Linked DNA regions of Alkalinema sp. FACHB-956. The protein of the gene in region 1 interacts with the protein of each later gene in a pairwise test. Links are inferred from orthologs where the notes say so. Each region holds a gene or a part of one and is shown in the gene's direction. Other genes may lie near its edges.

Region 1 (2,825 bases):
TGGCTTGGCGCATGAACTTTTGAATGGTCGCCTCGTAGGCTTTCTTGGTCATTTCCGCCGGGATCTCAATCTCCAAGCCAATTTGGCTGGCGGGTAGCTTTTCCTGGGTTACTTTCATCGCGTGTAAAAACTCTAGATTCACTGCTTCGCAGTAAGCTATACTAACTCATTGGTGTGCGCGATCGTTCACTTACTCTGTGGATTTTTGCGACAAATTAATTCGAAATCGATCACAAAATTTGTGCTGGGTGATCCGGAAAGTTCGATAGAATTCAGAAAACTCAATTGAATAGTAAGTATAATTACTGGCCTAGGAGCTTTTAACTTCACATTGCTGGAAGTTCAACCTATGGGTTCCTGAAGCTATGGGTTTCTGAAGCATTAGAGCAATACCTGAGCATTGGAAAAGAGCTGAGGAGAAGAACTGGCTGCACCTGAAAGAGGTATCAAGTAAGGGGCAAGAATGAATCTCGTGAGGGAGTCCTTTGGTCGTGCAATTCTTGATAATGATCCGATGCGGTCCTGTGAAACTCTCCTCGGGAGGCTTATGTTAAGGACGATCGCAAAACTTAAGGAGTATAGAGATTTCCCCTTGAGGTCAGTTGTTCAATTATTTTTTAGAGTCAGTAATTAGATTGGTAATATTCGGTAAGAAGGGCTTGGGTCAAGATTGTAATCAGTTGATTCTAGGCTCACTGGATTTTAGACTCACTGGATTTTTGAGATTCCTCACTATTTTTGAGATTAATAGTCAGGGTTTGAGATTAAAAGTTTTCCCTAGAAACGGTTCGATTGTAGGAGGTTCGGTTTGAGTCAGTCGTATCGCGTCGCCATCCTAGGCGCGACAGGTGCAGTGGGAACAGAGCTTCTGGCCCTGTTGGAGGAGCGGCAGTTTCCCATCTCGGAATTAAAATTGCTGGCATCTCCCCGCTCTGCAGGAGTGACTTTACCTTTTCAAGGTCAAAATATTTTAGTTGAAGCCGTCAATGAGGACTCCTTTAAGGGAGTTGACATTGTTCTTGCCTCTGCCGGGGCTTCCATTTCCAAAGCTTGGGTCGATCGCATTGTCGAAGCAGGCGCAGTCATGATCGACAATTCCAGTGCCTTTCGCATGGTACCCGAGATTCCTTTAGTTGTGCCGGAGGTGAATCCTGAGGCGGCTAGGAACCACAGGGGCGTGATTGCTAACCCCAACTGCACCACGATTCTCATGTCCGTGGCGATTTACCCCCTCCATCAGGTGCAGCCCATCCGGCGGATTGTTGCAGCCACCTACCAGTCCGCGAGTGGTGCGGGCGCGCGGGCCATGGAAGAGGTTAGAGTCCAATCCCAGGCTATCCTTAATGGAGAAACTCCCACCCCAGAAATTTTGCCTTACCCCTTAGCCTTCAATTTGTTCCCCCATAACTCAAAGTTGGGCGACAACGGCTACTGCGAAGAAGAAATGAAAATGGTCAACGAGACCCGCAAAATCTTTGGTGCGTCTGACCTGCGGATTACAGCGACCTGTGTGCGAGTTCCGGTGCTCCGTGCCCACTCTGAGGCACTGAACCTGGAGTTCGATCGCCCCTTCGATGTGGAAAAAGCCCGCGAATTAGTCCGTCAGGCTCCCGGAGTTGAACTGGTAGAAGACTGGGAGAAGAATTATTTCCCGATGCCGATGGATGCTAGTGGGAAAGATGATGTCCTTGTTGGCCGGATTCGTCAGGACATTTCCAATCCAAATGGTTTAGAAGTATGGCTCTGCGGGGATCAAATTCGCAAAGGTGCCGCCCTCAATGCCGTGCAAATTGCCGAGTTGCTCGTGGAGAAAAGTTGGTTGAAACCGGCTGTTGCTGCTTAAGGGGACAAGTGGACTCAATGGCAAATTTTGTCAGGATTAATGCAGAGACCTCATTGATGAATGACCTAAGGGCTGGATTAGGTCAGACTGCGGGTTGTTTTTGAAAGGGGCCAAGGCTCCATGGATGCATCCCCCTAGGATGACTGTAGGGAACTCACGGCAAATAACTCACGGCAAATAACTCACGGCAAATAACAAGGAGTGAAATTCGGGTGTGGTGAATTTTGGACGGATCTTGACAGCAATGATTACCCCCTTTGATACAGAGGGGCGGGTCGATTATGCGATCGCAGAGAAACTCGCAATCCATCTAGCGGACAACGGTAGTGACACGCTAGTTGTCTGCGGAACGACGGGGGAATCCCCGACCTTGAGTTGGGATGAGGAGTTCGAGCTATTTCGAGTGATTCAATCTGCAGTGGCCGGTAAAGCTAAGGTCATGGCAGGCACGGGATCCAACTCCACGCAGGAGGCGATCGCGGCTACCCAAAAAGCCCAAGCCTTGGGGTTGGATGGATCGCTGCAAGTGGTTCCCTACTACAACAAGCCCCCACAGGATGGGTTGTATCAGCATTTTCGAGCGATCGCTGAGGCGGCTCCAGACTTGCCCATCATGCTGTACAACGTTCCAGGACGTACCAGTCAAAATTTGTTGCCGGAAACTGTGGCCCGTCTAGCCGAAATTTCCAATATTGTTGCTATAAAGGAGGCAAGTGGGAATCTTGATCAAGTTAGTCAAGTTCGGCGGTTAACTCCCCCAGAGTTTTTGATTTACTCCGGGGATGATTCGCTCACGTTGCCGATTTTGGCAGTGGGGGGATGCGGAGTAGTTAGTGTGGCCAGTCATGTCGCGGGTAATCAGTTGCAACAAATGATCCAAGCATTTGAGCGAGGCAACACTACGGTGGCAAGAGACTTGCATATTCAGCTTTTACCGCTATGTAAAGCCCTCTTTCTAACCACGAATCCAATCCTTGTGAAA
Region 2 (4,212 bases), on another replicon or contig:
CACTTTGACTTTGGCTCCGCTGACGAGATCGATAACAATAGTCCTGAGAATTTGCGGGTTACCATTCAAGACAGTACCAAACAGCCTAATACCGCCCAGTCAGTGGTAAAACAGTTGCAAAAGTCGGGGTATGGGGATGTGGGGATTGGTCAACCTTGGAATGAGTCGCTCAGTGTGACTCGGATTGTGGCCCAGCGGGGAGATAGTCAGCAGGCAGAAGCCATACGCAAAGCGTTAGGATTTGGGGAAGTCCGCATCGAAAATACTGGTGATATTGAATCCGATGTAACGATTCAGTTAGGGAAGGATTCCACCCAAGCTTCTAAAAAGTAGGACAGATGTCTGTATTTAGGCAATATTCAGACGATTGTTCCTAACGGTCGTGGCCAACGGCTGGAGGTGATTCAACGAGTCCAGTCGTTGGCCTTGCATTTTATCGATTTTCGCGAAATACCCTATCCGCCATGCTGGGGGGATTGTCAAGACCGTAGTCCCAGGTTCCGCACTGCAAGTAAGCTGCCCAGCACCCCGATCGTACTGCCGAATCCCAATAGGATCACGGGGAGGAGCCACACTTGCCAGGGCGTATTTTGTAACAACAAACTTTGCAGTAAGTCTCCCTGCTGGACTAAAAACTGAGTCAGCGATCGTTGCAGTCCGTGGATCAAGATCCAAGCTGTAGCTGCTCCTACCAAGCCGAAGGCAACTCCTTGCAGCATGAAGGGCAAATAAATCCAGGCACGGGTGGCTCCCACAAGACGCATCACTTCAATTTCCTGTCGCCGTGCAGCAATTACTAAGCGCAGAGTAGTCGTAATCACCGCGATCGCGCTGATGGTTAAAAATCCTGTTACCCCTAAATTGATCCACCCTAAGCCCCGGTTCAAATCCGCCACCTGTTTGACGGCTTCGCCTGCATACTGCACCGTTTCCACCCCCTTGACCTGCTTCAGGGCGGCGGCAACGGTGGCAACGGTGGGTGCTGACTTAGCCTGTACCCGTAATTCATCCACTAGAGGATTTCCGGATAACTGTTGAGTCGCCCCTTGCAAATCCGTCATGCCCAACTCTTTGACCAGGTCTGCCCAGGCTTGCTCCTTGCCGATCGTCTCGACCTTTGACACGTCAGGCAGTTTCTGGACGATCGGCTGAATATCCTTGGCGGCAATCCCTGTTTCCAGGAAGGCCGTCACCTCCAGTTGATTGCCAAATTGATTAAGAAACTGTCCGACCTGCCAGCTAGTCTGTAAACTCAGGCCAAAGAGAAACAATAAAACGGTAACTGTGCTGATGGCAGCCCAGTTCATCCATCCCCCCCGCCTTAGTCCTAGCCAGGTTTCTCGTAGGATATAGTCCAATTTGGTCAGCGATCGCAGCATAGAGATATAGCGGTGAGTAAAACCATGGGGAGATGACAAGTAGCAAGCAGCTTCCCACAAGCAGCTTCATGCAAGCTGTAAACAGGTCAGTAAACAGGTCAGTAAACAGGTCAGTCTGGCTGATGGAGCAGGGATTGGAACCCATGCTTTTCCTGGACAGCGAACCCATACTTTTCCTGGACAGCTACCGCCTGCCATTATAGGAAGGTTGATCCAGATTGGTCAGGATTGTAGGCCGATCACTGGTAACGACGCTCAAACACCCGCTAAGATAAAACTAATCCGGATTGAATCCGATTTAATTGAATCCGATTGATTGGTGTAAGCAAGATCATTTCTGGGGTAAGTTGACCACCCATGAGTACCACATCCACGATCGCTGTCGAAAAAGTTAAGCTCAAAAAACCCCCCTTAGAAGTTCACCATTTGGGCGATCGGGTGCTGCGTCAGCCCGCTAAACGAGTCGCTAAGGTGGATGAAGAAGTGCGGGACATTGCACGCAAGATGCTGCAAACCATGTATAGCGAAAATGGGATTGGCCTTGCAGCGCCCCAAGTAGGCATTCACAAGCAAATCATTGTGGTGGATATTGAACCCGATGATCCTAAGCAACCTCCGATGGTGCTGATCAACCCCGCAATTAAGCGGGTCAGCCAAGATGTCTGCCGCGAGCAAGAAGGATGCCTGAGCGTTCCCGGTGTTTACATGGACGTGGATCGGCCTGAAGCGATCGAAGTGACCTTTAAAGATGAGTTTGGTCGATTACAAACTTTGCAAACTGACGGGTTATTGGCACGGGTGATCCAGCACGAGATTGACCACTTAAATGGCGTGCTGTTTGTCGATCGCGTTGATAATCAACTAGTTCTGGGCCAAGAGTTAACGAAAAAAGGATTTTCAGCCAAAGCGGTAAAGCCAGTTGCTTAAGGTAACCGAACAGTGACCGCTTCCTGAAGTGAGTCCCCCATGGTTCAGGGCTGTATTGGCAGTCCTGTCAGAGTAGTTGTAATTTGTAAAGTGATTTATTTAGAAGCGAGTTTCCCTGTGCTAACGCCTAAGAGTGGTCTATTTCTGGCAATTTCCTGTGTTGCGGCGATCGCGGCGGTAGGGTGCGTTTTTGAATTGTCTTCTGGGATACCCCAGTGGGGCCAAGCGGCCACGACTGCGATCCTGATTGGCAGTCTTCCTGTCACCGTAATTGCTTTTCTGGCTGCGGTTAAGGACGCTCGGGCCAATTTCTAATGTTTGAGCTCAGTTTATCCAATCCCTCCATTGGATAAAATCAATTGGATAAAATTGCTCAATTTCACTCAATTTCATAGGTTTTAATAGGTTCTACCCTAGATTGCGCCCAGTTCACCGGAAAGACTGGGCATTTTTCTCTGATAGTCAGCCGCAATGGTTGAAGAACGATTCCAGATTAAGGGGAAAGATCCCTCATAAATATGGGAGCAGGAACTTATAAAATGTGTTCAAGACATTTAACCCAAGCTCCCTATGGTATCCGGTGATGCAGAGCATGTTTTCTCATCATCTTTCCAGTTACCCAGGGCTTTTCTGGAGCACCCATGACTGGCGATGACCATCTCCCACTCCCATTGCTCAGGCAGATGCATGCCACTGGTGCCCACCAGGAACGCCAACCTCTCTATCCCATTGATTCTGCTGAGTCCATTACGATCGGTCGGGATCCAAGGTGTCAAATTGTAATTGATTCCTCTCTGTATGGAACCGTCTCGCGGTACCATGCGGAAATTCGGCCCACCGCTGCTGAGCCTGGCGTGGTGCCGAGTTGGTGGATTTGTGATCTCAACAGTTCCAATGGAACCTATGTCAACGGCCACCGTGTTGTGGGCTGCCAAACTCTACATCCTGGAGATCGCATTATCCTAGGGCAGCAGGGGCCAGAATTTCGATTTGAATATCCTGCTACTCAACTATCGGAGCCCGTCTCCCATCGAGGATCCGTTCACCCAGCAGCTAATTTGCCCGTTGCCGCGATCGAAGCTCCGTCCAGTCCCAACTCCGGTGCCTCCCTCAAGAGTAATGCTGTCACGCTAACCCAGCTCTTCCCAATTTTCTCTACAGGGCTAGAAATTACTCAAAAAGCCTATGTCTTGCCCGCCTTAGTCACGATCGCAGCGGTTGTCACCCTGTTTGTCACCGTGGGCCGACCCCTGGCCTTCAACTTTGTGTTGGCCAATTATTTAGCTTTTGCAGCCTATTTTGTCGTCTATCGGCTCTGTGGCAAAACCAAATCCTGGGTGATTTTATTTGGCACGGCTGTATTGACGATCGGGATTCTGCGAAGCCCAATTCTGCCATTGTTCACCGTCATTTTCCGGAACATCTTACCGGGACAGGTACCAGCAGCGGGAGAATCCATTGGCTTCTTCAGTTTGTTAACCCGTATGTTCTTTGGGGCGGGGTTAATGGAAGAGTTGATTAAGGCCCTTCCCCTGATCCTGCTGTGTCTGATTGGCTATCCCCGATCGAACAGTTGGCGCGATCGTTTTGGCATTCGAGAACCCTTGGATGGCATTTTGCTGGGGGCGGCCTCGGCGATCGGATTTACGCTCCTTGAAACCCTTGGGCAATATGTTCCTGCGATCGTTGAATACACTGCCACGCAAGCCAATGGTGATATCAGTCAGCTTCAAGGGTTACACCTACTGATTCCCCGGCTTTTGGGTTCCATTTCTGGCCATGTGGCCTACAGTGGATATCTGGGATATGCGATCGGTCTCAGTATCCTCAAACCCGATCGGGCCTGGTTAACTTTAGGGATTGGGTATCTCACCGCCGCAGGGCTACATGCGCTATGGAATACCTT

What was found.
Region 2: the proteins of H6G21_RS08880 (region 1) and def interact in binary tests that used the Escherichia coli proteins (3 or more experiments, as listed by UniProt). The link is inferred for Alkalinema sp. FACHB-956 from one-to-one orthologs.

What each region holds. Positions count from the first base shown.
Region 1 is NZ_JACJRC010000005.1:185,436-188,260, reverse strand. It holds H6G21_RS08880 (aspartate-semialdehyde dehydrogenase), read left to right. Parts: upstream 1-808; coding sequence 809-1,843; downstream 1,844-2,825. Other genes in the region: dapA (4-hydroxy-tetrahydrodipicolinate synthase), read left to right, coding at 2,058-2,825; tig (trigger factor), read right to left, coding at 1-118.
Region 2 is NZ_JACJRC010000014.1:58,326-62,537, forward strand. The notes cover bases 594-3,521. They hold def (peptide deformylase), read left to right. Parts: upstream 594-1,736; coding sequence 1,737-2,306; downstream 2,307-3,521. Other genes in these bases: H6G21_RS15410 (ABC transporter permease), read right to left, coding at 594-1,379; H6G21_RS15420 (hypothetical protein), read left to right, coding at 2,424-2,621; H6G21_RS15425 (PrsW family glutamic-type intramembrane protease), read left to right, coding at 2,948-3,521. In the rest of the region: H6G21_RS15405 (LCP family protein), read left to right, coding at 1-333; more of H6G21_RS15410, read right to left, coding at 480-593; more of H6G21_RS15425, read left to right, coding at 3,522-4,212. UniProt on the Escherichia coli protein: Removes the formyl group from the N-terminal Met of newly synthesized proteins. Requires at least a dipeptide for an efficient rate of reaction. N-terminal L-methionine is a prerequisite for activity but the enzyme has broad specificity at other positions.